Regions from separate parts of the Micromonospora sp. NPDC051196 genome, predicted to be linked through region 1. Evidence: riboswitches for the same ligand, from Rfam matches in the RefSeq annotation. Region 1 holds a riboswitch; each other region holds the start of a gene.
The links. Region 1 has a riboswitch for cyclic di-AMP ahead of AB0M35_RS12760 (C39 family peptidase). Riboswitches for the same ligand answer to the same signal wherever they lie in the genome.

Region 1 (7,132 bases):
CGAGCCCGTACCCGATGTCGGGGCGCCGTCTCGGGTCCGACCTGGACGGTGACCTCTGAGCCCGCTGACCAGGCACCCGGGTATCAACCCGAATCAAGTTCTTCGTTGCGACACGCCGGCCGGCGGTGCGGCCTGCGGGCCCCGACGGTAGCGTGACAACGTGCTCCCGGTCGTCTCCACCCGTCCTCTGTGGTGGCTGGCGCGCTGGGCGGCACGGCTGCTGACCGGGTTCGCGGTCGCTGCCGCGTTCACCCTCGGCACCTGGGCGATGCCCGCGCACGCTCTCGACCGGGCGGCTGGCCCTGCCTGGCAATTCACCGTGGCCGACGCCGCTCAGTCGCCAGCCGGCGCGATGACGCCACCGGCCTGCGACGGGCACCCCGCGATCCAGCAGACGGTCGACCCGCTCGACAGCGGGCGCGACGATCGCCCCGGGGGTGGGCCCGCGACGGCGCCGGTGTCGCCGACCTGGCCACACCAGGTTGCCGAGCCGGGCATCACAGGCGCGCACGGTCAGCTTCCTGCGGCGCTGACCCCGGGCCCGTGTTCCGCCCGTGCCCCGCCCGGCCACTGACTCCCCGCCCGTACCGCCGGGGTGATCCGGACGGCCCCGCGCGGGCCGTCCCGGTCCGCCTTCCCGCCACGCCAACCGGCCGGAAGCCAGCGACGGGCCGCTGCGATCGGGATCCCAACGCGGATGGGACCCTGCGCTTCACCATCGGCCGATCCGGACGCGCCCAGGCGGCGGTCCGAGATCGGTGACACCCAATGCCGCCGCATCGTCTTCCTTTGAGGTACCGACATGGAGAAGACCGTTCTCTACCAGTTCCTGCTTGAAGTACCCCGGGCCGCAGCCATCTGGTCGGTGTTGCTGGTGCTCGCGCTGGGCGTGCTCACCGCGCTGGTCGCCCGGCCCGAGCCGGTGCCGTCGACCGACCGTGCCCCGGAGACCCTGGACGGCGATGCCGCTGCGGCGGACCTGCGTCGCTATGCCGGCGAGGTGGCCGTGGCTGCGGCGGGCGCCGCGCAGAACGCCGGTCGCCGCCGCGCCGCGTGGCAGCGTGCCCAGGTGGAGCTCGACCGTGCCTGGGTCGCGTACGACGAGGCGGAGTCCGCCGCGCGACGGCTCGCCGCCGCCACCGGGTTGCCCAGCCCCGACACGCCCCGAACCCCCGCCGAGTACGCGGCCCGGGAACGCTGGCTGCATCGCGCCGCGATGACGGCGTACTGGCGCGGCGATCTGTCGGCCCGGCAACTCGCCGACGCGCTGGCCCACCGGGCCGGTTGGGATCCCCGACGCCACCCCGCCGAGCAGGAGATCTTCCTGGCCCGGGTGGTACGCGACGGCCGGCAGGCGGCCTACCAGACGGCTCGGCAGCAGGAGCGCGACGCCTGGCGGGCGGCCGAACTGGCCGTCGACGCGGCCCGTGCGCTGTCCACCGAGGCGTACGCTGCGGCGCAGCGGATGCGGCCGAACCTCCTGCCGGCGTCGCGTCGGGTCGTCGTCGGGCGGCCGGCCGCCGTCCTGCGCTGGCGGCCGGCCAGGGTGGGCTGAGAACAGTTGTCGGTCGGCATCTGCCGAGTAGCGTGTGTCGACAATTTCGTGACCCCGGTCACAGCGGAGCGGGAATCGGTCACCGGACCGCAGATGTCGAATGTTGGCCGCAATGTCCTGGGCATTGTCGGCGAGAGGTCCGGTTGTCGCCCGACGGTGCTCTCCTGGCCCGGAGTCCCATTGAGCGACGACAGTTCGCTGATATCCGAAAATAACTGCGCTGGATCATGTTTAGGCAGGTCAAGGTGGGGTTGGCAGGAGCCGTACCGCCCAGTAGTGTCGGCCCGTCCGGTGCGGTAACCGATCGCAAGTGGCGACGCCGCGCCGACCCGCTCAATCGTGATCTCACGAACCGGGGACCCACTGCACCACTGGGGTGAATCCGCGAGCCTCGGCCCGCGGTAGGGCGATCTTCCCGCCCGAATCCGTCAGCTAACCCGGTCGGCGGTGTCGGAAGGAGTTCCCATCCTCGTGCAGCACAATTCGATCCCCCTGATATTCCCCAGCCTCCACGGCACCGTGGTGCCTGCGCTCGCCGCTTCGTTGTTCGCGCGCTGACCCAGGCCCACCGCAGCCGCCCGATTCCGGGCGCATCTCCTGAAACGGCACGTCCGCGTACTCGGACGGTCGTCGGCCTGCGTGTGCCGACCGGACCGTCGGAGCCGGTGCGCCGTGCACCCCTCAGCCCGTGGAGGATCCCTTGAAGCACACCCTCAAGCGTCAGCTTCGTCGGCTGGCCACCGAACGCCCCTACCAGATCGTCGCCGCCTCGGCGGCGGCGCTCGTCCTGGCCACCGGCACCGGCGCCCTGGTCGCCGGGACCGACGACGCTCCGGTCGACGCGCACAACACGACCGCCGTGGCCGAGTTGCGTGACAACTCCGTGGCCTCCCGCAGCCTGGCCCGGGTCGCCACCGAGCCGAGCGGTGCCGCGTCGAGCAGTGCGGCCCCGAGCAGTGCGGCCCCGAGCAGTGCCGCCCCGAGCAGTGCGCCGCCGAGTCGCGCCGCCGCCTCGCCGTCGCCGGAGGCCGCTGCGACGGATCCGGACTTGGCCGTCGAGAAGGCCGCGCCGAAGCCGCCTGCCGAGAAGGTGCTGAAGTACGACTACCAGGCCCAGATCAACGGCTACTACTGCGGCCCGGCAGCGGTACGCAACGCGCTCAGCGCCGCGGGCATCGACCGCGACCAGGACACCCTGGCCGCCCAGCTCGGCACCACCTACGCCGGCACCAACTCGGCTCAGGACACCACCCGCGTCCTCAACGCCGTGGTCAAGGGCAGCCCGTACCGGACCACGATGATTCCGGGCGGCTCGGCGACCCCGGCCCAGATGGACCAGCTTCAGTCCGACGTCGTGGCGGCGGTCTCCGCCGGGCGCGGTGTCGTGGTGAACGTCGCCGGCAGCGCCACGGACACCGCCGGAGGCTGGCACTCCTTCCCCGGCGGCCACTACGTCGCCGTGGTCGGCTACGAGGACGAGGGCCGGATGGTGAAGATCGCCGACTCGGCCGACGCGTCGTACTACTCGTACTGGATGAGCACCATCGATCTGGCCAACTGGGCTGCCACCCGCGGCTACTCCTCCTGATTCCTGCCGCACGACACCGGGCGCCGGCCCCGTCGGGACCGGCGCCCGGTGTCGTGTCCCGGTCGCGGCTCTCGCCGAGCCGGTGCCGGCGGTGGCAGACTGCCCGACATGATCACGGAGTCGGGTGAGCGGGCCGGCCCGCCGGTGCTGTTGTTGCTGCACGGAATGGGTGCCACCGGCGACGTGTGGCTGCCCTGGGCCTCACTGCTGCGCGAGCGGTGGCCGGGGTGCTGGTTGGCCCCCGATCTGGCCGGTCACGGCGCAGCGCCCCCACTGTCGGAGTACTCGTTCGCCGCGTTCGCCGATCAGGTCGCCCCGAGCCTGAACCCCGGCGAGCGGGTGACCGTGCTGGGCCACTCGCTCGGCGGAGTGGTCGGCCTGGCGTTGGCCGCCGCGAGTCGGGCGGTCACGGTCGAAGCGGTGGTCGGGCTCGGCATCAAGGCGGTCTGGTCCCCGGCGGAACTGGCCCGCGCCGGTGATCTCGCGGCCCGCCCGGTCACCTGGTTCGACAGCCGTGACGAGGCGGCGCGACGGTACCTGCGTGTCGCCGGCCTGGCCGATCTGCTCACCCCCGACCATCCCGCCGTGGCGGCCGGGCTGCGGCAGGTGGACCGCCGGTGGCGGCTGGCGATGGACCAGGCCGCCTTCGGCGTCGGCGAGCCCGACCTGACCGCCCTGCTGGCCACGATCGACGCGCCGGTCCTGCTGGCCCGTGGCGAGCACGACCCGATGGTCTCCGACGCGCAGCTCAAGGAGTACGGGGTCCCAGTGGTGACACTGCCCGGGCTCGGCCACAACGCCCACGTCGAGAATCCGGCAGCCGTGCTGGCCCTCCTCGACGCCGTACGCTGACCGGTCGCGGTCAGGGGCGTTCGCCGTCGCCGGCCTGCTCGGGGGAGGCATGGTCGGGGGACTTGCGTAACCACAGCCACACCCCGAGCACTCCCGCCACTCCGCTGCTGATCGCGATCGCCGTCTCCGCCAATTCGGACCAGTCGTCCATGAACGGGTAGACACGCGAGAGGACCATCCCCACGAAGCAGTACAGCAGCAGAACGACGGCGACGACGCGCTGGAGAATCATGACCCTCATTGGAGCACAGCGCCGCGAGCGACTGTCGGGCAGAGTCCACTGTGTCCATGAGCCGACCGCCGCCGGGGGAGTGTCGGGCGGCGGTGTCGCTCAGATGGCGCGGGACAACGGCGCGGCGCTGGCGGCCCGGGGGGCCGGGGCGGCCCAGGAGGGATCCAGCTCGCGTCGGGCGGCCGTCAGGAACGCCTCGGCGTACGCCTCGGCCGGGAAGTCGCCCAGGTATCGGCGTCGGGTCGCCCAGCGGGCCTCGGCCAGCGGGTCGGTGTCGAGCAACCGGGTCAGCACGTCGTCCAGGTCGGCCAGGTCCCGGCGCAGCACGTAGCCGGAGGCGGCCAGTGGGAACCGTTCGAGGAACCGGTCACCGTCGACGCCGGTGTCGGTGACCGCGTACGGCTTGCCCGAGTGCAGCCAGTCGGACACCACCCCGGACACGTCGGAGATCAGGGCGTCCGCGCGGTTCACCGACTCGGCCAGGGTCAGCCCGCTCGCGGCGGCACCGAACAGGTGCTGGCGGCCGGTACGCGCCCGGTCGGCAGCGAGCAGGTCGTGCAGCCGCCCCAACTGGCGGGCCGACGTCGGATTGTGGGCGGTGTACGGGTGGGGCCGCACGATCACCGTGGCACCCCGGTCGAGCAGCCGGGACAGCAGCGCCTCGGCCATCGGCAGGGAACAGTAGTCGGCGTCGGCGTGGTGCCCGGTCCAGGTGGGGGTGTAGAGCACCGTCGGGTTCGGCAGGCGGCGGGCCGGGCCGGTGCGTACCTCGATCGCCTCGACCTGAGGGCGGCCGACCACCACGAACTTCTCGGCCGGGATGTCCACCCCGGCCCGGGCGTACCGGTCGATGGCCGCCTCGCCGGCGACGAAGATCCGGTCGAAGATCGCCGACACCGGGTTGGCGCTGGATGCCTTGTCGCTGTCGCCGTGGTGCAACTGCACGTGGGTGAGCTGGGTGAACCGGAGGCAGTGGCTGTTCTTGGCGCCGTGGTTGACGTAGAACGCCACGCGCAGGCTCGGCACCAGCACCTCGTCCATGCTGCGCAGGGTGGGGCAGTAGAGCACGGGGGCGGTGGTCTTGGCCGCGATGACGGGCAGGGCGTCCGGCTCCCGCAGCATCACCACGAACGGCCGGCCGATCCGCTCCAGGTACGGCAGCCACATGGTGACCTGGTACTCGGATCCGGGTGGGGCGGAGAAGTACAGCATGAACTCCGGCTGGTGCCGACGCAGTACCCGGGTCACCGGCGAACCGCCGGATCCGGGCCGCAACCGCCGCTGGACCAGTTTGACGGCGACCGCGCCGACGACACCACCCACCAGCAGGCTCGCCGCCAGGGCGACCGTGGCGGGCAGCGCCGCGAGGGCGGCCAGCGCCAACACCGCGAGCAGGCCCGCCACGGCGTCACCGAGGCGGGACGTGACCCGCGGCACCCAGCTGCGTACCGGCAGGTTGGCGGCGAGAAGCTCCAGGTTTCCGGCCTCGCGCAGCGGGCCGGTGAGCACCATCAGCCCCAGCAGGATCAGCGCGGTGCCGGTCAGGGCCGGGTCGAAGCCGGCGTCGAGCTGCCGGGCGTAACCGACCAGCACCCCGGCCGCGATCAGCGTGGTTTCCGCGACGCCGTCCGCTCCGGGGCGGACCCGGCGTTCCCAGACCGTGGCGGCGAGGGCGAGCACCGACAGCCCGAGCCCCCAGGTGGTCGCGCCGGTGAGCGCGACCACGATGAACGCCAAGACCGCCGTGCCGGTGGCCAGGCCCCGGGCGGCCAGCTTCCTGACCAGGTCACCACGCATCTCGGTGCTGCCCTCCGCGGTCGTCGTACGTCGGTCAGCCGACGGGGGCGGTGCTGGCCGACCGGCTGCCCTGGGCCGGCACCACCGTGCCTGGCGCCTCGCCCGGCGGCCGGCGGACGTCGATCACCTGACCGGTGAGGTCGGAGAGCAGTACGTCCAGCGACGCCTGGGCGACGGCCTCGGCCGAGAGCAGGGTGTGCTCGGGCTCGGTGCCGAACGCCTTGGTCCGCATCGGGGTGGCGGTCCGCTCCGGGTTGATGACGTTGACCCGTACGCCCAGCTCGGCCCACTCGTCCGACAGGGCCTGGGTGAGGTTGACCAGGGCCGCCTTGGTCGCCGAGTAGAGCGCGTAGTCCGCCCGGCCCCGGGTGTACGAGCTGGAGGTGTAGAGCAGCAGCTGGCCCTTGGTGTGCTGAAGGTAGGGCAGTGACTGTCGGGCGACCGTGACCGGGCCGACGAAGTTGACCTGGAGCACCCGGTCGATGGTCTCCTGGTCCATCTCGGCCAGCGAACCCTTCTCCAGGATGCCGGCGGTGACCACCACGTGGTCGATCCGGCCGGTGGCCTCGAAGGCCGTCTTCAGCGCGGCCTCGACGTCGGCCGGTCGCTCGACGTGGGTGCCGGTGCTGGAACGGCTGAACGGGAAGACCTGGGCGCCGTAGCGCCGGGCCAGTTCGGTCAGGTCGTGGCCGATGCCGTAGCTGCCGCCGAACACGACGATCGTGCGGCCCGAGACCTCGTCGCTGTAGGCGCGCTGGTCGGCCAGCCGGGGGACCTTGGCGGCGGCCAACTGGAAGAGCTTGTCCGCCAGGTGCACGTCGACCGGGTGGGTGACCTTGATGTTCTCGTCCGAGCCGTCGATTACCTTGATCGGCACCTCGGGCAGATACCGCAGCACCACGCCGCAGTCGTCGGTGGCCGCGAAGTTCGGGTCGCCGGCGGCCAGCCGGTAGGCCTCCCGGATGGTGTTGGAACGGAACGCCTGCGGCGTCTGTCCCCGGCGCAGCGTGGATCGCACCGGGATGTCGGTGATGCACTCGTTCTCGTCGACCTGGATGATCGTGTCGGCCGACGGGATGGCGACGTCGACCGCCGAGTACGTCCAGAG
Region 2 (7,132 bases), on a different contig from region 1:
GGTCGTAACCCCTCTGGAGAGCGTCGTGCCCAAGTCTCAGGTCCGCAAGAAGAAGGTGTACACCCCGCCCACGGACGTCCGCCCGGCGGCAACAGCGGCGACGCGCAAGCCCAGCCCTCTCTGGCTGCCGGTCACCGCCGTTTCGCTGATCGTGTTCGGCATCGGCTGGCTGGTGGTCTACTACCTCTCCGAGCAGGAGTACCCGGTCATGGAACTGGGGTACTGGAACCTGGCGGTGGGTTTCGGCGCGATGGTCGGCTCTCTGATCCTGCTTTCCCGCTGGCGCTGATCCGCAGGCCATCCGGCAGTTTCCCGGGTCACTCGCCGAGGGCCCGGTGAGCGGTCGCTGCGGCTGCCTCCTAAGGTGTGCGCAGGGCGGCGTGGCCCAGGTGCGAGAAGACTCACGTTACTGCCGAGTAACCTTGCGCGTAGGCTGCACTGCATGACCGAGCGGGAAGGTCATCGACCGGTCCGGTTCGAGGCGCGGCAGCGGGTGAGGTCCCGTACGCATCTCTGACCCGACTCCGGTCGCCGAGCCGCTCGCCAGGCAGCAGACCGGGAGGCCAACTCGATGGGCAGCGTCCAGATCGTCACCACGATCCTCGCGGCCGCCATCACCGCCGTTGCGGTGTGGCTTGCGGTGCGCGCGGTCATGCAGATGACGGCCGTGATCCGGCTGGGTCAGCCCGACCCGTCCCGGTTCGGCGACAAGGCCAGCCGCACCAGGACCATGCTCGCGGAGACCGCCGGGCATACCCGGATGCTGCGCTGGAGTGTGGTCGGCGCGGCGCACTGGTTCGTGATGGTCGGTTTCATCGTGCTGTCGCTGCTGGTGCTCGAGGCGTACTTCGAGGTGGTGTCCCCGACCGGTGGGCTGCCGCTGATCGGCGGCTGGGCACTCTACGGCCTGGTCACCGAGTGGATCGGCATCCTGGGCGTGGTCGGCATCGTGGTGCTGATCGCGATCCGGCTCGCCAACCGGCCCACCCGGGCCGGTCGCCGCTCGCGCTTCACCGGGTCGACGATGTGGCAGGGCTACTTCGTCGAGGCCGTCGTCCTCGCCGTACTGATCATGGGTTTCCTGATCCGGGGCTTCAAGGTGGCCACCGACCACTTCGAGTACCCGACCTGGGCCACCCCGCTGAGCCACGCGGTCGGCTCGGCGCTGCCGGACTGGGAGTCCGGGGTCAGCGTCGCCGCCCTCATCAAGATCGCCATCTCGATGACCTGGCTCATCGTGATCTCGCTGAACGTGACGATGGGCGTGGCCTGGCACCGCTTCCTGGCCTTCCCGAACATCTTCTTCAAGCGCAAGCCGGGGGCGGCCGGCTCCGGCCTCGGCCCGCTGCGGCCGATGATGAGCGACGGCAAGCCCCTGGACTTCGAGGAGGCCGACCCCGAGAAGGACCAGTTCGGGGTGGCTCAGGTCGAGCAGTTCACCTGGAAGGGCCTGCTGGACTTCAGCACCTGCACCGAGTGCGGCCGGTGCCAGTCGCAGTGCCCGGCGTGGAACACCGGCAAGCCGTTGTCGCCGAAGCTGCTCGTGCTCAGCCTGCGGGATCACGCGTACGCCAAGGCGCCCTACCTGCTGGCCGGCGGCGGCAAGGACCTCACCGGCGAGGAGAAGGCCACCGCCGCGCAGTTGGCCCACGTCGACGTGCTGGCGCTCGCCGAGGCGGAGAAGCCGCTGATCGGTGACGCCGAGGCGGGCGGGGTGATCGACCCGGACGTGCTCTGGTCGTGCACCACCTGCGGCGCCTGCGTCGAGCAGTGCCCGGTGGACATCGAGCACGTCGACCACATCGTCGACATGCGGCGTTACCAGGTGCTCATCGAGTCCAGCTTCCCGTCCGAGGCCGGCGTGATGCTGCGCAACCTGGAGAACAAGGGCAACCCCTGGGGTGCCCCGCAGAACACCCGCGAGGACTGGACCAAGGGCCTCGACTTCGAGGTTCCCCGGGTCGGCGAGGTGGAGGACTTCGAGTACCTGTTCTGGGTGGGCTGCGCCGGTGCGTTCGAGGACCGGGCCAAGAAGACCACCCGGGCGGTCGCCACGCTGCTGAACGAGGCCGGCGTCTCCTTCGCCATCCTCGGCGAGGGCGAGACCTGTTCGGGTGACCCGGCCCGCCGCATCGGCAACGAGTTCGTCTTCCAGATGCTCGCCCAGCAGAACGTCGAGACCCTCAACGAGGCGTTCGAGGGCCGGGAGAAGGCCAAGCGCAAGATCGTCGCAACCTGCCCGCACTGCTTCAACACCCTCGGCAACGAGTACGGCCAGCTCGGCGGCGAGTTCGAGGTGGTACACCACACCCAGTTGCTGGCGCACCTGGTCGCCACGGGCAAGCTCACCCCGGTGCAGCCGGTCGACGGTGGAGTCACCTACCACGACCCGTGTTACCTCGGGCGACACAACCGGGTCTTCACTCCGCCACGTGAGGTGCTTGGAAGTGCCTTGGGCGACGGCGAGATCACCGAGATGCCGCGTAACAGTGAGCGGTCCTTCTGCTGCGGTGCCGGTGGTGCCCGGATGTGGATGGAAGAGCGGATCGGCAAGCGGATCAACGTGGACCGGGTCGAGGAGGCCATGTCCACCGGGGCCCGGACCATCGCGGTCGGCTGTCCGTTCTGCTCGACGATGCTCACCGACGGGGTGAACGGCAAGGGCGCCGGCGAGCAGGTCGAAGTGGTCGATGTGGCGAGCGTCCTACTGCGGTCGGTCCGGCCCGAGCAGGGCCGTGGCGCCGCGGAGAGCGAGCCGGTCACCAGCAGCTGACCAGGCTTTACGGTACGAGGACGGCGGGCCGGCGTGGCCCGCCGCACCATCGTATTCAAATTGACGTGCGTGACTATAACGAAATGATCGACACCCTTTGTGTGCGACCGGTCGCGCAAACGTGAATCGACCGTTGGTCGCCTTGATTCCGCACCGCTCCTTCCCTAATGTGAGGCACCGACCGCCGTAGGTCGTCTGTCCCGCACCCAACCGCTCGCGGGACGCCCGGTGGTCGGTTGCAAAGGAGTCGCTGCCGGTGGCAACCATGCCCCTCCATCGTCATCTGCCCGGACGGTCCAGCCGTCCAGGTGGCCTGCGGAGAGCCGCTCACCGTCTGGTCGTCCTGGTGGCCGCCGCCGCGGTCGGCGCTGGCCTGCTCTCCGCCCCCGCGTACGCCGAGCCTTCGGTGGAGGAGATCGAGCGCCAGATCGACAAGCAGTGGCAGCAGCTTGAGCCCACGATCGAGCAGTACAACAAGGTGCGTTCGCAGCTGAAGGTCAACCGGAAGAAGTCGGGCGATCTGCAGAAGAAGATCCAGCCGCTGGCCCTGGAGGCCGAGCTGGCGATGAACCGGGTCGCCGACCTCGCCTCCCGGTACTACGTCAACGGGCCGTCGCAGGAACTCGGCGCGGTGCTGCTGAACGCGAAGCCGGACACGCTCGGCGAGCAGATGGCCTTCCTGGAGCGGTTGGCGTCGTACGAGCGCCAGCAGCTCGAGAGCGTGATGAAGGTCCGCAAGAAGTACGACGACCAGAAGGCCAAGCTCGACGCGCTGATCGCCGACCAGGAAACCAAGGAAAAGCAGCTGGCGGCGAAGAAGAAGCAGATCGACGCCAAGATCAAGGAACTTGAGCGGTCGCTGCCGGTGACCACGGTGAAGACCACCAACTGCCCGACCATCAACGGGGTGGTCAGCGAGGCGGCCCGGACGGCCATCAGGGTCGCCTGCGCCCAGGTCGGCAAGCCGTACGTCTGGGGGGCCACCGGCCCGAACTCGTTCGACTGCTCCGGGCTGACCCAGTACGCGTACAAGGCCGCCGGCATCTACCTGACGCACTTCACCGGGGCGCAGTGGAACGAGGGCAAGGCGATCTCCCGCTCCGACGCCCGCCCCGGCGATCTGGTCTTCTTCCGCAGTGACCTGAGTCACGTCGGCCTCTATCTGGGCAACAACCAGATGGTCCACGCACCCAGAGCGGGCAAGCCGGTCAACGTCTCCCCGATCACCACCATGCCGATCGCCGGCTTCCGCCGACCCGGCTGAGCCCTCGCACAGGAACATCACCACGGCCCCCGGTCAAGCGACCGGGGGCCGTGTTCGTTGTCGGAATTGAGCACCGAGAGTGATGGCGTGGATGTGTTGCGTATCGACAGGGGTCGTCCCTACGCTGGGCAATCGTCGGCCCGATGGCAGCTCTGCCCACCAGGGGCGGTAACGGTCCGACACCGCCGAGTCGCTTGCACGAGCCGGGGACCCAGGTACCCGGGGTGAATCCGCGATCACCGCGGTAGGGCGCCCCCTTCCCGCCCGAACCCGTCAGCTAACCCGGTAGGCGGTCTGGGAAGAAGGAGTACGGAGCCCGGTGGCACACCATGCCCCGCGGCTACCGTCACCACGGCCGGCGACGCCCGGCCCGATGACGGCTGCGCCGCGATCCCGCTGGTACCGCTGCACCACCGCACTCGCCGCCCTGTCCGCGACCGCCGTCATGGTGACCGGCGGCGCGACGGCGGCTCACGCCGAGCCGTCGGTCGACGCCATCGAGCGCCAGATCGACGCGGACTGGAACCGGCTCGAACCACTGATCGAACGACACAACGCCACCCGGCAGGACCTCGCCGGCAAGCGTCGGGAGGCCGACGCCCTGGCCGCCCGGATCGTGCCACTTCAGCAGCAGGTCGACGTCGCGATGACCCGGGTGGGTGCGCTGGCGGCGCGGGCGTACAAGGGCGGCACGGTCGGCGCCGTCAACGCCCTGTTGGGCAGCCGGTCGCCGGGCGAAGTCGTGGAGCAGATCGGACTGCTCGACCGCTACGCCCACTACCAGCAACAGGACGTACGACAGGCGAGCGAACTGCGCGACGAACTCACCGCCGCCAAGGCCGGGCTGGACCGCACCATCGGCGTGTTGACCCGCACGGAGACCGATCTTGCGGGGAAGCGGCGGCAGATCGACGCCGAAATCGACCGGTTGCAGCGGCTGCGCCTGCGGGCGTACGGCAACGGAGGCGGCGGCCCGCTACGCCCAGCGCCCTGTCCGGCGAGCTATCCGGGCGGGCCCGCTGGAGTAGCGGTGAAGTTCGCCTGCGCCCAGATCGGCAAACCGTACTCGTGGGGGGCCGAGGGGCCGAACGCGTACGACTGCTCGGGTCTGATGCTGGCCGCATGGGCGCGGGCCGGGGTGGCATTGCCGCACAACGCCGTCCGGCAGCGTCAGGTGACCGTGTCGGTGGGCCGGAGCGACCTGCGCCCGGGTGACCTGGTCTTCTACTACCGCGATCTGCACCACGTGGGCATGTACGTGGGCGGCGGCTGGGTGGTGCACGCCTCTCGCGCAGGCCAGCCGGTGAAGTTGAAACAGATGGACAGCAGCCCCATCCACAGCTTCGGCCGGCCTGGCTGAGGTGTGATCCTGGCTGAGCTGCGGTCAGCGAGTCGGCCAGGTGCGCCAGTTCTGCCAGGCCCGGCTCGGCGTCGGGCCGCGCTGGCCCTGGTAGCGGGAGCCGTAGACGGCCGATCCGTACGGGTGCTCGGCGGGCGAGGAGAGCCGGAAGATGCAGAGCTGACCGATCTTCATGCCGGGCCAGAGGGTGATCGGCAGATTCGCCACGTTGGACAGCTCCAGCGTGACGTGCCCGGAGAAGCCGGGGTCGATGAAGCCGGCGGTGGAGTGGGTGAGCAGGCCGAGTCGACCCAGGCTCGACTTGCCTTCGAGTCGACCGGCCAGCTGGTCGCCGAGGGAGATGACCTCCAGTGTGGAGGCGAGCACGAACTCACCCGGGTGCAGCACGAAGGGCTCGCCGTCGGGCACCTCCACCGGGGAGGTCAGGTCGTCCTGCCGGGTCGACGGGTCGATGTGCGTGTAGAGGTGGTTGTTGAAGACCCGGAACAACTTGTCCAGGCGTACGTCGATGCTGGACGGCTGCACCAGCGTGGGCTCGAAGGGCTCCAGCGCGAGGGTGCCCGCCTTGATCTCGGAGACCAGGTCGCGGTCGGAGAGCAGCATCGCCACACCATACCGATATGGCTGACCTGCGTGTCGCGCTACCTGGCTAGAACGTATGTTCGATAAGATGTCGGCATGGCTTCCTGGTCCGATTTCGCCGCTGACGAGCCTCGACTCGCCGACGCGATCCGCCTTCTCATGCAGCAGTACGGCCCGGGCTTCGGCTACCTGGCCACGGTCCGCGCCGACGGCGGGCCCCGGGTGCACCCGGTCTCCCCGGTGATCACCGACGACGGTCTCTACTGCTTCTTGATCGACTCACCGAAGCGGCGCGACCTGGAACGCGACGGGCGCTACGCACTGCACTCCTTCCCGCCCGAGGAGCGCGACGACGAGGCCTACGTCGCCGGTCGGGCCTGGCCGGTCACCGACGACGCCACCGTGGCACGCCTGGCGCTTGCCGCCCGCGCCGCGCCGCACGTCGACTGGCGGTTGTTCGAGTTCACGATCGAGGTGGCGATGCTCAGCCGCCGCGGGCACGCCAACTCCGACGTGCCGGGCGAGCACGGTGGGGAGTCGGCCGTCCAGGTCTGGCTCGATCCGGCGGCCACCACCCCGCAGACGCAGCGCCCCACGTCGTTGACCGCCCACTCCGCCCGGCGCGCCCGCTGCGCGGCCTGACGCCAGCCGGTGCCGGCCCCGTCGAACGGGACCGGCACCGGAGCGGTACGTGCCGAAGGGCTCGCGTCAGGCGGCTCGGTAGGTGTTCCAGGCGCTGATCATGCGGCTGGCCTGGCCCGGAGTGAACTGGTACATGCAGGAGTCGTACGAGTAGTCCATGAAGTTGGTGATCGGGTCGAGACCCGGGGCGGAGCAGGTGTCCCGACCGGTCGGGCAGCCGCTCGCCGGCGAAGCCTCCGCCGGGGTGTCCGAAACCTGGTCACCCGAGCCGGAGCAGCCGCCCTGGAAGGTGTGGTACAGGTTCAGCCAGTGACCGACCTCGTGGGTGCCGGTGTCGCCCTGGTTGTAGTTGGTGGCCGTGCCGCCGGGCAGCGACTCGCTCAGCACCACGACGCCGTCCATGCTGTTCAGCGTGCGCTGCGGGAAGGTGGCCCAGCCGAGCAGGTTGTTGCTCAGCGCACCAAGGTAGATGTTCAGCGTGTTCTTGCCGCCGACCCGCAACTGGGTCTTC
Region 3 (7,132 bases), on a different contig from region 1:
GCGGCGTCGGCGGGCCCGGGGTGCGGCGCCACGGCCGTGGCAAGCGCTCGGACCGGCTGGACCGGTACCTGGACGCTCGTGGCGACGGGCCGGACGGTGACCACGGGCGCGGTGCCGGCTCGGGCGGCCAGAGGCGCGGCGGCTCCGGCGGCCAGGGGCGCGGTGCCGGATCGGGCGGCCAGGGGCGCGACCACGGGTCGGTTGTCGACCAGGGCGGCGGCCGGCGGGGCCGGGAAATCAGTGGCGTCGGGAAGTCGTGCGGGATCGGTGCCGGTGGCACCGCCGAGACCGACGGCCAGGATGAGTGCCACCAGCGCCAGGCGGGTCAGATCCGTCAGCGCGCAGCGCGTCACCGGCCACAGTGGACGGGAAAACGCGAAAGTCGGCACGGGTCAAACCTATCGCCCTTGCCGGAGGATCGCAGTGGCCCGATGGTACCGGGATGGTGAAGCCCACCACGCCGACGTTCGGCACGGGTCGGACTCGACCGGGTTACGGCGTGGGGCCGGCCACCGGCTCCTTGGTGAACAGCGCCAGCAGGTCGCCGACCTGGCGGTCGGCCTCGGCGGGGTGACGGAACCGGCCGGCCGGGTTGAGGGTGTATTCGTTGCGCCGCCCGACCCGGGTGCGGTGCAGGTAACCCCCGGCCTCAAGGTCGGCGACGATGGCCTGGGCGGCCCGCTCGGTCACACCCACCTCGTCGGCGACGTCGCGTAGCCGGGCTGTCGGGTTACGAGCGATGGCGAGCAGCACATGTGCGTGGTTGGTGAGGAAAGTCCAGTTACGGGCGCTCTCCCGCTCGCCTGTCGTTGCCATGACGCCCATCGTATGAGCCCTTCAGCTTCTTCGGGTCACGCCGTCCGGCCGCGCACCCCTTCCGCCCGGACGCAAGCGTCGAGGGATACCTGAAATGCATATCACGCATTCCTTGACGCGGCTTGCACTGCGTGTGACGGTTGGAGGCAGCCCGTGACCAGCGTCGGCCGGGATGACCAGGCATCGCATGAGAAGCGAGGTGACGCCGGATGAGTCGACCCGGACCGATCGCAACACAGCCGGGGCCGGAGCGGGAACTGCTCACTGCGGATCTTCCGGGCGCCCCGCAGCGGGCGCTCGCCGAACTGATGGCCGGCAACCGACGGTTCGTCACCGACACGCTGTGGCATCCCAATCAGAACGCCGGGCGCCGCGCTGCCGTCGCCGCCGAGCAGCACCCGTTCGCGGTCATCGTGGGCTGCTCCGACTCCCGGCTGGCTGCCGAGATCATCTTTGACCGCGGGTTGGGTGACCTCTTCGTGGTCCGTACCGCCGGGCACACCGTCGGCCCCGAGGTGCTGGGCAGCGTCGAGTACGCGGTGTCGGTGCTGCGTACGCCGTTGGTCGTGGTGCTCGGGCACGACTCGTGCGGTGCCGTGCAGGCGGCCCGTGCGGCGCTGGCCACCGGCGCCACCCCCGCGGGGCACCTGGGCGCGGTGGTGGACGCCGTGGTGCCCAGCCTGCGCCGGGCACAGGCCGCCGGGGTGGCGGAGTTGAACCAGATCGTCGACATCCATATCGCGCAGACCGTGACGTCGATGTTGAACTCGTCCACGACGCTGGCCGCCGAGGTCTCCGCCGGGCGCTGCGCGGTGGTCGGCATGTCGTACCGGCTGGCCGCCGGCGAGGTGCGGGCGGTGGCCGCGGAACCGGCCGACCTGGTCGCCACGGTCGCGCCCGCCGCCTGACGCCCGCCGCCTGACTCCGACCATCCGGCCGCGAACGGCACGAGCCGACGCAACGGTCGAGGGCCGCCCCACCAGTGGCGGGACGGCCCTCGAAGCGATACCGGAGACGGTCTAGAGCATCGAGACGTGTACGTGGTCCGTATGGTTCGACGGGCCGCTGTAGGAACTCCAGCCGGTCGCCGGGAACCAGATCTGCCGGTTCCAGATCACGTAGTAGATGCCCAACCGGTCGGCGTTGCGGACCAGGAACGCGGCCAGGTTGTTGCCGTAGATCCGAGTGTCGTTGTTGTACCAGGGTCGGAAGCCGCTGTTCTGCAACGACCAGTCACACGCCCGGCCCTTGGGGTGCTCCCACTTGTCACCGGGTCGGTAGCAGCCGACGAACCGGTTGAAGCCCGCCCGCTTGACCTCCTTGTACATGTGCAGGGTGCGCGGTGTGATGCAGCCCGACGTGGTCGGGTCGTCCTGGTTGCACGACTCGGACTTCCAGCCGCCGTCGGAAGCCCGGTTGGGGCCGGGCCGGGCGACCGGGGAGGTGGCAGAAACCAGGCCGCCGGTGAGACCGACGCCACCGACCAGCCGGAGCGACTTCTCCGCGTCGCTCTTCTTCCGGGCCATGTCGTTGGTCAGCTTCTGCTGCTCGCGTACCTCGGCGTCGAGGGCCAGCTTGGCCGTCTCCGCGCGGCGCTTCACCGCGTTGACCTCGCCCAGCTTCTTGCCGTTGACCAGGTTCAACTCGTCCAGCGCGGAGGCGCGGTGGATGAACGAGTCGGGGGCGTTGCTCTGCAACAGCATCGCGATCGCGCCCACCCGACCGGTCCGGTACGACTGGGTGGCGATCTCGGCGACCTGTGGGGCGAGCGCGTCCAGGTCGGCCTCGGCCCGGCGGACCTCGACGGCGAGCTTGAGCTGCTTCTTCTTGGACTTCTCCAGCTTCGACTTGGCCTTGGTGTAGTCCCGGTTCGTCGCCTCGATCAGCTCGTTGAGCATCGGCGGATCGTCGTCATGGCCCGCTGGCTTCGGGGCGTTGGGCGCAGCCGTCGCCGGCAGGGGGCCGGCGAAGACGGCGAACGCGGCGAACACGGCCACCACGGGTGTCAACCAGCGGCGTAGGGGTGCCGTCACTGTCTTCCCTTCCATCGACCGCCGACCGGGTTAGCTGACGGGTTCGGGACGGAAGTGGCCCCTACCGCTTTCGCGGATTCACCCCACGTACCTGGGTTCCCGGCTCGCCTGGTGGCGATTGGGCGGTGGCACCGCAGGCGCCGGTGCGCGCCTTCGGCGGTGACCGGCAGTGAGGTTACCCGACAGTCCGTCTGGGCCTCTACGCGCCGAACCCGGCGAGATGTGTCATTTCGTAATCGCGTTGAGTGACGAGTGACACGCATATCGACCGTCGGGGTCGATGTGCTCACGTTGAGGAGTGTCACCATGGGGTGTCGGTGCTCCTGTCCGGTTCGGGCCACTCCGAACGGGTGGCGGGGGGCGTGTTACGGGTGCGCGGTGTGCTGAGGGCCTGGAGCGCCTCCGACCGGTCCGTAGCCGGTCGTGGGAGGGCGGCGGCCACGTCGTCGGTCGCTTCGTGCGCGGCGCTCGCCCCGGTGCGCTGCCGTCCGGCGGTGGTCACCATCGTCGCCAGAGCGGTGGTCAGCGGTACGGCGGCGATCAGCCCGAGGGTGGCCACCACGCTGCGGACGATTTCCTGGGCGAGGAATTCGCTGGTCACGATCTGACCCAGCGCGCGGGAGTCGGCGGTGAGCAGGAGCAGCAGGGGCAGCGACGCGCCGGCGTACGCCAGGACGATGGTGTTCACCACCGAGGCGATGTGTGCCCGTCCCACCCGGGTCGCCGAGCGGTACAACTCGCGGCGGGACAGGTTCGGGTTGGCGTGGGCCAACTCGGTGACCGCCGCGGCCTGGGTCACCGTGACGTCGTCGAGGACGCCCAGTGATCCGATGATGATGCCGGCCAGCAGCAGACCGTGCAGGTCGACGTCGGCCCGGAACATCGACAGGGTGGTGGCGTCCTCGCTGCCGAAACCCGTCAGGTGAGTCGCGTTGGTCGCGGCCAGGCCGAGCAGCCCGGTGAGCACCAGGGCGCCGAGGGTGCCGAGTACGGCGACCGAGGTCTGCGCGGACACCCCGTGCGTCAGGTACAGCACCACGAACATGATCAACGCGGCGCCGACGATGGCGACCACCAACGGCGGCTGGCCGGCGCTGATGCCCGGCAGCACGAAGGTGAGCAGGATGGCGAAACTGGCCGCCAAGCCGGCCAGGGCAGCCAGCCCGCGCAGCCGCCCGAAGGCCACGATGGCGGCGGCGAAGAGCACCCCCAGCCAGATCAGTGGCATGCCACGCTGGTGCTCGGCGATGTTGTAGGTGCTGATCGAGGGATCCTCCGGATCGATCAGCGAGACCAGGATGACGTCGTCGTCGACGCTGACCGAAGGTGCGCCCGGCCCGGCCGGAATGGGCGTGTCGACGTCCTGGCCGGCGTCCGGGCCGTCCTGTATCCGTACCGTGACGGTGCCGCACGGTCCACCGGCCGTCGTCGGGGTGCCCTCGGGAACCGCAGGGTTGGGCGGGCAGGGTTCGGTGACCACCCGGGTGACCGTGCCGTGGTATCGGGGCAGGTCGTCGCCGGCCTCCGGGCGAGGGGCGTCGCGAGGCCAGAGCACCAGGGCGGCGACCAACGTGACGAGGAAGAGGGGGACCACCGTCACGATGAGGATCCGCCGCACCCCGGGCGGGGTGGGCGGAGCGGCACGGCTGTGATCGGCGCCCATTCAATAGTCTCCCAACGATTCCAGGGCGGAGTACGTGTCGGCGGGCGAGTCGGTTCAGCCCGGTCGTACGACTGTCGCGGTGGGCGGCCGAGGCGGCCGGAACGTGGCGGACCCGCTGCGTACGGTGAGTGTCGGGCCGGCCCTCGCCGGGCGCCGGGAAGCGGCGGCGGTGGAGGTGCGCGTCCGGCGGCGGGCGCGGGCCGGGAGGCGCGGATGTCGGCAGGCCATCGTGTGCGAATGGTAGCCAGCCCGGGATCGGATCGCAGGGCGCGCGGGTGTGTCGGCGGTTCGCGGCCCGGCCGTGGGCGACGGGGTGTGCCGGGAAAGCGGGCTCAGCCGCGCTTCATGAGGCGGCCGACGGCGGCCATCATCTCGGTGGCCATCTCGTCGGCGCGGCCCTCGGCGGCACCGGTGTGCATGCAGTGCCGGGCGTGCCCGTCGAGCAGCCCGAGGGCGACCTTGTCGAGTGCGGCCTGGATGGCGGAGATCTGGGTGAGCACGTCGATGCAGTAGCGATCGTCGTCGACCATCTTCTCGACGCCGCGCACCTGGCCCTCGACGCGGCGCAGCCGGGCGAGCAGTTGGTCCTTGCTGGCGGTGTAGCCACGGATCGGCGCGGGAGTGGTCATGGGCACGAGAATAGCCTACCCCCAGGGGGTATGGTACGGTCGTCGTTGTGATACCCCCCATGGGTATGCGGAGGCGTCGGCCGCCCCTCGGTCGGGCCACGGAGAAGGAGAGCTTCATGGTCACCACGACGTACCAGGTGAAGGGCATGACCTGCGGGCACTGCGTCAGCGCGGTCAGCGCCGAGGTCGGTGCGCTGCCCGGTGTCACCGATGTGGCGGTCGACCTGGCCGCCGGTCAGGTCAACGTCACCAGTGAGCAGCCGCTCGACGAGAACGCGGTACGCGCGGCCGTCGACGAGGCCGGATACGAGTTGCTCGGCGCCTGAGGCGACCGGCGGCGGAAACCGAGGTGCAATCGATGAACGCAGCGACGAAGCTGACCGGCTTCGCGCTCGGCCTTGCGGCGGTGTTCGGCGCGGCGTACGGGGTCGGCCAGGTGACCGGCCCCGCCGCCCCGGTCGTCGCCGACGGCCATGACGCGGGCGGCGGCCCGCACGGCACCGCCGCACCCGGGCATGACACGACCGGGCACGACACGCCGGAGTCGGGCGGGCACCTGCCCGGCGGGCTGCTCGTCTCCGACCGTGGCTACACGCTGGTGCCGGTCGCCGCCGCCCCCGAGGGCGAGTTCGCCTTCCGGATCACCGGCCCCGACGGCGCGCCGGTGACCAGGTACGACGTGACCCACGACAAGCAGATGCACCTGATCGTCGCCCGGCGTGATCTGGCCGGCTTCCAGCACGTGCACCCGGAATTGGACACCGACGGCACCTGGCGGGTCGCCTCGCCGTTGAGTTCGCCCGGGGTGTGGCGGGCGTTCGCCGACTTCACCCCGACCGGCGGCGAGCCGTTGACCCTCGGCGTCGACCTGACCGTGCCCGGCGAGTTGACCGAGCGGCCCCTGCCCGCCCCGGCGAGCAGCACCACGGTCGACGGCTACACCGTCGACCTCCACGGCACGCCACAGCCGGGTAGCAGCACGACGCTGACGCTCACCGTCAGCCGGGACGGCGTACCGGTCACCGATCTCGAACCGTACCTGGGCGCGTACGGCCACCTGGTCGCGCTGCGCCAGGGGGACCTCGCCTACCTGCACGTGCACCCCGAGGGCGTACCGGGCGACGGGCGGACCGCGCCGGGGCCGCAGGTGAGCTTCGGCGCCGAGTTCCCCTCGGCCGGGGCGTACCGGCTCTATCTCGACTTCCGCCACGGCGGGGTGGTACGCACCGCCGAGTTCACCGTGCACGTCGGTGACCCGGGCAGCATTCCCATCCCGCACGGCGCCGCCGACGAGCACGGCGCGCCCGGACACGAGCACAACTGACGGGACCAGCGATGACCACCAGCAGACCGCTGTCCACCGCGACGAACCAGATCGAGCTGTCGATCGGCGGGATGACCTGCGCCGCCTGCGCCGCTCGCATCGAGAAGAAGCTGAACCGGCTGGACGGCGTGCAGGCGAGCGTCAACTACGCCACCGAGAAGGCGAGCATCTCCTACGACGCGCCGGTCACCCCGGACGACCTGATCGCCACGGTGGAGAAGACCGGCTACCGGGCGAGCGTGCCTGCGCCGCCCACCCCGGCGGAAAGCACCGGCGAGCCGGTGGACGAGTTGCGGAGCCTGCGTACCCGGCTGTGGGTCTCGGTGGCGCTGACCGTGCCGGTGATCGTGTTGGCCATGGTGCCGGCCTGGCAGTTCACCTACTGGCAGTGGCTGTCGCTGGTGCTGGCCGCCCCGGTCGTGGTCTACGGCGGGCTGCCGTTCCACCGGGCCGCCCTGGTGAACCTGCGACACGGCGCCGCGACCATGGACACCCTGGTCTCGGTGGGCACCCTGGCCGCCTTCGGCTGGTCGGTGTGGGCGCTGTTCCTCGGCACCGCCGGTGTGCCCGGCATGACCCACCCGTTCAGCTTCGACATCGGCCGTACCGATGGTGCCGGCAACATCTACCTGGAGGCGGCGGCCGGGGTGACCGCGTTCATCCTCGC
Region 4 (7,132 bases), on a different contig from region 1:
GCACCCTGGATCAGGAGATCGCCGTCGAGCAACGGCATCTCGACCGGGTGTACGCACGACTGGCCGAGTTGCGGCGCGCGGCGGTCCGCGCGGAACGGGACGGCTACCGGCTGGCCCGGGTCGGCAACTTCGGCGCACTGGTCGAACGCGACGCGATGGTCTTCCACGCCGCGCAACGACGTCACCTACTCGACGCCGAATACGAAGGGCTGGTCTTCGGCCGGCTCGACCTGCGTGACGGGCAGGTGCTCCACGTCGGGCGGCTCGGCATCCGCGACGAGGACGCCAGCACGCTGGTGGTCGACTGGCGCGCCCCCGCTGCCGCCGCGTTCTACCAGGCGACTCCCGCCGAGCCGCTCGGGGTGGTGCGGCGCCGGACGATCCAGTCCAGCGGCGAGCGGGTCACCCGGATCGAGGACGACCTGCTCGACCCGGACGCCGCGCCGCCGGAGATGCCGGTGGTGGGCGACGGCGCACTGCTGGCCACCCTGTCCCGTACCACCGGCCGGGGCATGCGCGACATCGTCGCCACCATCCAGCGTGAACAGGACGAGGCGATCCGCTCCCCCAGTTCCGGGGTCACGCTCGTCTCCGGTGGTCCGGGCACCGGCAAGACGGCGGTGGCGTTGCACCGTGCCGCGTATCTGCTCTACGCCGAACGCAGCCGGTACGCCGGGGGCGGCATCCTGGTCGTCGGCCCCTCCTCGGTCTTCGTCTCCTACATCGCCTCGGTGCTGCCGTCGCTGGGCGAGGACACCGCCACCCTGCGCTCGCTGGGCAGCCTCTTCCCCGGCCTGTCCGCCACCCGGACCGACCCGCCCCGGGTGGCCACGATCAAGGGATCGCTGCGGATGCGTCGGGTCCTGGAACGCGCCGCCCGGGACACCGCGCCGGGCGCCCCGAGCGAGTTGCGTCTGCTGTACCGGGGACAGCTGCTCCGCTTGGACCGGGCCGAGTTGGACGCCGTCTGGAACCGCGCGCTGCCCCGGGGCGCCCGACGCAACGAGGTACGCCGGGCCGGCTTCGACGGCGTACTCGCCGCGCTCTGGGCGCAGGCCCGCCGACTGGGCATCTCGGGGCTGCCCGAGCAGCGCGCCTTCGAGGACGAACTGATCGACCGTACCGACTTCCGGGACTTCCTCAAGGCCTGGTGGCCCCGGCTGCATCCCCGGCACGTACTCGGCTGGCTGGCCGATCACGAGCGACTGCGCCGGTACGCCGCCGGCATTCTGTCCGGCGCGGAGATCCGACTGCTGAGCCAGTCGTACCGGGGGCTGGCCACCGACGGCCCGTCCGTCGCCGACGCCGCACTGCTCGACGAACTGGACACCCTGCTCGGCAAGCCGATGCGCCCGGCCCGGCCCAAGCGGGACCCGTTCCAGCTGGCCGGCGGGGTGCGGGAGTTGAGCACCTTCGCCGATCGGCAGCGGGCCGCCCGGCAGGCCGCCCGCGAACGCCCGGAGGACTACCGGGACTACGCCCATGTGGTGGTCGACGAGTCGCAGGACGTCTCGCCGATGCAATGGCGGATGATCGGCCGGCGGGGCCGGCTGGCCTCCTGGACGGTGGTGGGTGACCCGGCGCAGACCGCCTGGACGGGAGATCCGCAGGAGCTGACCCGTGCCCGGGACCAGGCCCTGGGTCGGCGCACGCGGCACCGGTTCGCCCTCACCACCAACTACCGCAACTCGGCGGAGATCTTCGCGGTGGCGGCCGACGAGATCCGCCGGGTGTACCCGGACCTTCCGCTGCCCACAGCCGTCCGCTCCACCGGAGTCGACCCGATTCGGCTGGTGGTGCCGGCCGCCGAACTGGCAGCGAGCGTGGTGTCGGCCGCGAACACCCTGCTCGGCGAGGTCGAGGGCACCGTCGGGGTGATCACTCCGGTGCCCCGACGGGACGAGGTGTCGGGCTGGCTCGGCGGCCTCGGTGGCGAACGTCTTCAGGTGGTGACCAGCCTGGAGGCCAAGGGCATGGAGTACGACGGGGTGGTGCTTGTCGCGCCGAGTGAGATCCGCGCCGTGCCCGACTCCGGCGTGCGTACGCTCTACGTCGCGTTGTCCCGGGCCACGCAACGGCTGACCACGGTCGACGTGGCCGACGAGCCGCCCACGAAAACATAGCGATGTTGGCATAGTTCTGACTCCGACCGGCCGGACGGCGGATGGTGACTGCGTGGGCGCGGGTCATGACCATCAGGCTGCGGTGTCACACGCCGCACACCGCCATTTCGGCCGACTCCAGGCGGCGTTCGTACTGCTCAGCGTCCTGATGGTGGTCGAGGCGGTGACAGCGCTCCGCACCGGCTCGTTGGCTCTGCTCTCCGACGCCGGGCACATGTTCACCGACGTGCTGGGCATCGGGATGGCCCTCGCGGCCGTCGCGGCGACCCGCCGGGCCCGCAGCGACCCACAGCGCACCTTCGGGCTCTACCGCCTGGAGGTGCTGGCCGCGCTGGCCAACGCCGTCCTGCTCTCCGGTGTCGCGGTGTACGTGCTGGTCGAGGCGGTCCGGCGATTCGGCGATCCACCCGAGGTGCTGGCCGGCCCGGTGCTGGTCGTGGCGGTGCTCGGCCTGCTCGCCAACGTCGTCGCGTTCGCGCTGTTGCGTCCCGGCGCCCAGGAGAGCATCAACCTGCGCGGGGCGTACCTGGAGGTGCTGGGCGACCTGCTCGGCTCACTGGGCGTGATCGGGGCGGCGACGCTGATCGCGCTGACCGACTGGTGGTGGGCGGATCCGCTGGTGGCGGTCGCGATCGGCCTGTTCATCCTGCCTCGGACCTGGCGTCTGGGCCGGGCGGCGCTGCGCATCCTGGTGCAGGCGGCCCCGGAACACCTTCAGGTGACCGCCGTGCACGACCGCCTGGCCTCGGTGCCCGGCGTTGCCGGCGTCCACGACCTGCACGTGTGGACGCTCACCTCCGGCATGGACGTCGCCTCGGCCCACCTGACCATGACACCCGGCGCCGATGTGGGCGGGGTGCTGGCAGCGGCCCGCGCGGCCCTGCGGGAGGAGTTCCACATCGAGCACGCCACCTTGCAGATCGAACCGGGGGTCTGCGGTGCGGTCGAGTGGTGATGAGACCAGAGCTCGACCAAAGGCCGGAATTGATAGCTTATGTCTGATTCACTGGTCACCAGGCGAACACCAGGAGTCACACCGGCTGCACAGGTCACAGCAGCCCCGGTAGGCTCGGACCCGGCCTCCGCCAGGCGGCACTCTCCGGTGCCGGCGGCGGCCGCCGCCTAATCGCCCGTCAGGGCGAGCCGGGGAACCATGTTCCTGGGGTGCATCCGCGCACGCGCGGTAGGGATCTTCCGTCCCGAACCCGTCAGCTAACCCGGTCGGCGGCTGACGGAAGGACATGTGCATGCCAGCAGTGGCAACCGTGAGACCGGCCGCCCGAACGGCGGCCCTGATCTGCGCGGCGCTCGCCCTCGCAGTGGGTGTCGCGCTCGTTCCCGGCCCGGCCGCGGCGCACGGGTTACGTACGGCAGCTCCCAGCGATGTCGGCGACGAGGGCGGTACCCCGGCGCTGCGCGCCCAGTTGGAAGCGGCCAGCAAGGGTTACCTCGACGCCAAGGTCGCGCTGGACCGTTCGGTCACCCGGCAGAAGCAACTGGCCGGACAGCTCACCGCCACCGAAAGCCAGCTCGCCGAGCGCGGCACCAAGGTCGCCGAGATCGCCGCGCAGGCGTACCGCACCGGGCGGCTCGGCGCCGCGTCGGCGCTGCTCAACAGCAGCTCACCGGCCGGCTTCATGGACCGGGCGGCGGCGCTGGACGCGGTGGCCGCCAACGAGGAGCGCGCCCTCGGTGAGCTGCGGGCCACCCGTGACGAGGTCCGCAGGACCAAGCAGGCCCTGGACGTGGAGGTCCAGGAGCAGCGCAAGCAGGTGGCGGTGATGGCCAAGCGCAAGGAGCAGGCCGAGCGGGCGGTGACCGTGGCCAACGAGCGGGCCCAGGCTGCCGAACGCGCCAACCGCGCCCCGACCCGTAGCGGCGGTTCCAGCCCGACGGCCAAGCCCGCGCCCCGCAACTCGGACGGCTCGTGGCCGGCCGAGTCGTGCAGCGTCAACGACCCGACCCCGGCCAACGGCTGCATCACCCCGCGTACGCTGCACGCGCTCAAGCAGGCCAAGGCGGCCGGCTTCACCAGGTACGTCTCCTGCTACCGCTCGGGCGGCTCCGGCGAACACCCCAAGGGCCGCGCCTGCGACTTCGCGGCACAGAAGAACGGCTTCGGTGGGGTCGCCACGGGCGGTGACCGGACGTACGGCAACAACCTGGCGGCGTACTTCGTCAACAACGCCGACCGGCTCGCCGTGCTCTACGTGATCTGGTACAAGCAGATCTGGCTGCCCAGCAGCGGCTGGAAGTCCTACAGCGGCGGTCGCGGCGATCCGTCCAGCGACCACACCAACCACGTCCATCTGTCGGTGTACTGACCGCTCATCGACGACGCCGGGTGGGCACCTTCGGGTGGCCCGCCCGGCGTCGTTGCTCGTGCCCCCGGCGCCGAAGGAAGTCAGTTCGCTCACCCGTCGACGCGCGCGAATCCGCCACCTTGGTTACCGTCATAGACGGAAGCGGACATTTCGCCACGAGGGGGAGGAACAAGCATGAGCCAGGGCATCGAACGGCTCACCCGATCCGGCACCTGCGGGTGGCTCCGGTGAGCGGGCACGTCATGGTCTTCGCGCCCACGCCGTTGCTGACCGTCACCGTCGACCAGCCCAGCGACGCACCGGAGTTGCACCTGCACCCGGGCGGGCAGGGCGTCTGGCAGGCCCGGATGGTGCTGTCGCTCGGCGTCGACGTGGTGCTCTGCACCGCGCTCGGTGGCGAGGTCGGGCAGGTCCTGGAGCCGCTGCTGGTCAGCGAGGGAGTGGACCTCAAGATCGTGGCCCGCGACTCCGGCGGCAGCGGCGGGTACGTGCACGACCGCCGGGAAGGCACCCGGCGGGAGGTCGTCGACGTGCCCGGTCAGCCGCTGAGCCGGCACGAGCTGGACGAGTTGTACAACCTCTCGCTCAGCGAAGGGCTGCGCGCGGCGGTGTGCGTGCTGAGCGGCCCGAACGACCCGTCACTGGTGCCCGCCGACCTGTACCGCCGCTTCGCCGCCGACCTGCGCGCCAACGGCAGCCAGGTGGTGGTCGACCTCAGCGGCGAACACCTGACGGCCGTCCTGGACAGCGGCGTGTTCTTCCTCAAGGTCAGCCACGAGGAGCTGATCGCGGACGGTCGGGCCGCCGGCGACGAGGAGGAGCAGCTCACCCGCGCCATCTACGACCTGCACACCGCCGGCGCGGAGAACGTGGTGGTCAGCCGGGCCGAGAAACCGGCGCTGGCCCTGGTCGACGGCGAGGTGTTCGAGGTACGGATGCCCCGGCTGGAAGCGGCCGACCCGCGCGGAGCGGGCGACTCGATGACCGCCGGGGTGGCCGCCGTGGTGGCCCAGGGCGGCGACGTGCGCACGGCGATCCGCACCGGCGCGGCGGCCGGCGCGCTGAACGTCACCCGTCACGGGCTGGGCACCGGACGGCTCGACTCGATCACCGGTCTGGTCGACCGGGTGCAGTTGGAGCCGGCGAGCAACCGGCCGCAGTACCGCACGACCCCCGACGAACTGGCCCACCGGGCGGGCGGCCGATGACACTGCGGGTAGTGATCACCAACGACGACGGGATCGGTGCCCCCGGCATCCACGCGCTGGCCCGGGCCGCCGTCGAACGGGGTATGGACGTGGTGGTGGCCGCACCGTTGGAGGAGGCCAGCGGCACCAGCGCCGCGATGAGCGCGATAGAGCAGGACGGTCGGGTAGTGGTCCACGAGCACCCGCTGCCGGAACTGGACGGGACGCCCGCGTTCGCGGTCGGCGGGTCTCCCGGCTTCATCGCACTCATCGCCGTGCACGGCGCGTTCGGGCCCCCACCGCAGGTGCTGCTGTCCGGAATCAATCGGGGTGCCAACGCCGGCCGTGCGGTGCTGCACTCGGGCACCGTGGGCGCGGCGTTCACCGCCGCCGCGAACGGCTGCCCGGCGATGGCCGTGTCGCTGGACGTCCTGTCGGCCGGTGAGGCGACCGCGGCCAGCGGCGGCGCGGCGGTGGCCGCAGCCGCCCGGGTACGCGACGCCGACCGGCACTGGGCGACCGCCGCCCGGGTCGCACTGGACCTGCTGCCCAGGTTGCCTACCGGGCCGGTGGCGAGCGTGCTCAACGTCAACGCGCCGGACCTGCCGTTCGAGCTGCTCCGCGGGGTACGCCGAGGCACCCTGGCCACCTTCGGTCAGGTGCAGATGACGGTCGCCGAGTCCGGCCACGGCTTCGTCCGCACCTCGCTGGAGGAGCCTGGCCAGGCGGTGCAGCCCGGTACCGACCTGGCCCTGCTCGCCGAGGGTTACGCCTCGGTGACGGCGATTCGGGCCGTCACCGAGGCGACCGATATTGATCTGTCCGGCCTTGACGCCAGCTGAGGGGTCAGGCCCCCGGAAGGACCTCAGGTGTTACGGCCGCACCGGCGTAGTACGGCTCGGGAGCACCGAACAGGCCGAGTAGGCCGGTCACCCAGAGCTGCCGGTGCACGAACCGGCTCGGCTCGGTGACGACCAGTTTCACGCCACTGACCTCGGCGGTCTGGAAGCCGGCGACCATCGCGCTGATGCCCACCGAGTCGATGAAGGTGACCAGCCGCATGTTGAGCTCGATCCGGGCCGGCCGCCCCTTGGCCAGCACCTCGGCAATGGCTTCTTTCACCTCGTACGCGGTGTCGACGTCGATCTCCCCCCGCGGGGCGATCTCGATGACACCACCAGGCCGAACCGTCTGCAGGATCGACAGGCTCACGCGAGCACCTCCACTCGCCCGTACGACGGGCGCCTCATCAGTACGCGGGCCGCGACCGAGAGTATTCCTCCAACGGCCTCGGTCGCCACCCCTCGGGATGAGCAATTCGCGGACAGGGCCACCCCAAGTCGCCCTTATCCGGACTTTTCATGACCTATCACTCGACGCGCTGGCCGCCAGTCCGCGTCGCGCGCCAGCCCACGCCGCCGAACCAGAGTAGCGGGCCGACGCCAACACTTTCGATATCCGGGACGGTGAGGCGCCGTCGCGCGGACCCGCCCCGCTG

Region 2: linked by a shared signal. The riboswitch ahead of AB0M35_RS07155 (NlpC/P60 family protein) and the one ahead of AB0M35_RS12760 (C39 family peptidase) in region 1 are both predicted to bind cyclic di-AMP.
Region 3: linked by a shared signal. The riboswitch ahead of AB0M35_RS23505 (hypothetical protein) and the one ahead of AB0M35_RS12760 (C39 family peptidase) in region 1 are both predicted to bind cyclic di-AMP.
Region 4: linked by a shared signal. The riboswitch ahead of AB0M35_RS20855 (hypothetical protein) and the one ahead of AB0M35_RS12760 (C39 family peptidase) in region 1 are both predicted to bind cyclic di-AMP.

Annotation. Positions count from the first base shown of each region.
Region 1 is NZ_JBFBAY010000005.1:96,179-103,310, forward strand. Features, by position in the region: gene AB0M35_RS12745 (acyltransferase) at 1-52, shown strand, start outside; gene AB0M35_RS12750 (hypothetical protein) at 161-574, shown strand; gene AB0M35_RS12755 (hypothetical protein) at 803-1,555, shown strand; cyclic di-AMP (ydaO/yuaA leader) riboswitch at 1,876-2,017, shown strand; gene AB0M35_RS12760 (C39 family peptidase) at 2,244-3,143, shown strand; gene AB0M35_RS12765 (alpha/beta hydrolase) at 3,252-3,995, shown strand; gene AB0M35_RS12770 (hypothetical protein) at 4,006-4,227, opposite strand; gene AB0M35_RS12775 (CDP-glycerol glycerophosphotransferase family protein) at 4,327-6,024, opposite strand; gene AB0M35_RS12780 (bifunctional cytidylyltransferase/SDR family oxidoreductase) at 6,059-7,132, opposite strand, start outside.
Region 2 is NZ_JBFBAY010000002.1:286,004-293,135, reverse strand. Features, by position in the region: gene AB0M35_RS07170 (cell division protein CrgA) at 26-289, shown strand; gene AB0M35_RS07165 ((Fe-S)-binding protein) at 572-2,773, shown strand; gene AB0M35_RS07160 (NlpC/P60 family protein) at 3,039-4,037, shown strand; cyclic di-AMP (ydaO/yuaA leader) riboswitch at 4,211-4,344, shown strand; gene AB0M35_RS07155 (NlpC/P60 family protein) at 4,411-5,397, shown strand; gene dcd (dCTP deaminase) at 5,422-6,000, opposite strand; gene AB0M35_RS07145 (pyridoxamine 5'-phosphate oxidase family protein) at 6,076-6,621, shown strand; gene AB0M35_RS07140 (zinc metalloprotease) at 6,688-7,132, opposite strand, start outside.
Region 3 is NZ_JBFBAY010000014.1:35,982-43,113, reverse strand. Features, by position in the region: gene AB0M35_RS23520 (hypothetical protein) at 1-389, opposite strand, end outside; gene AB0M35_RS23515 (MarR family winged helix-turn-helix transcriptional regulator) at 493-825, opposite strand; gene AB0M35_RS23510 (carbonic anhydrase) at 1,026-1,724, shown strand; gene AB0M35_RS23505 (hypothetical protein) at 1,836-2,849, opposite strand; cyclic di-AMP (ydaO/yuaA leader) riboswitch at 2,853-2,984, opposite strand; gene AB0M35_RS23500 (YibE/F family protein) at 3,151-4,512, opposite strand; gene AB0M35_RS23495 (metal-sensitive transcriptional regulator) at 4,845-5,141, opposite strand; gene AB0M35_RS23490 (cation transporter) at 5,258-5,467, shown strand; gene AB0M35_RS23485 (hypothetical protein) at 5,500-6,465, shown strand; gene AB0M35_RS23480 (heavy metal translocating P-type ATPase) at 6,477-7,132, shown strand, end outside.
Region 4 is NZ_JBFBAY010000011.1:23,276-30,407, reverse strand. Features, by position in the region: gene AB0M35_RS20865 (UvrD-helicase domain-containing protein) at 1-2,123, shown strand, start outside; gene AB0M35_RS20860 (cation diffusion facilitator family transporter) at 2,176-3,078, shown strand; cyclic di-AMP (ydaO/yuaA leader) riboswitch at 3,233-3,366, shown strand; gene AB0M35_RS20855 (hypothetical protein) at 3,371-4,447, shown strand; gene AB0M35_RS20850 (PfkB family carbohydrate kinase) at 4,675-5,655, shown strand; gene AB0M35_RS20845 (5'/3'-nucleotidase SurE) at 5,652-6,476, shown strand; gene AB0M35_RS20840 (STAS domain-containing protein) at 6,481-6,846, opposite strand.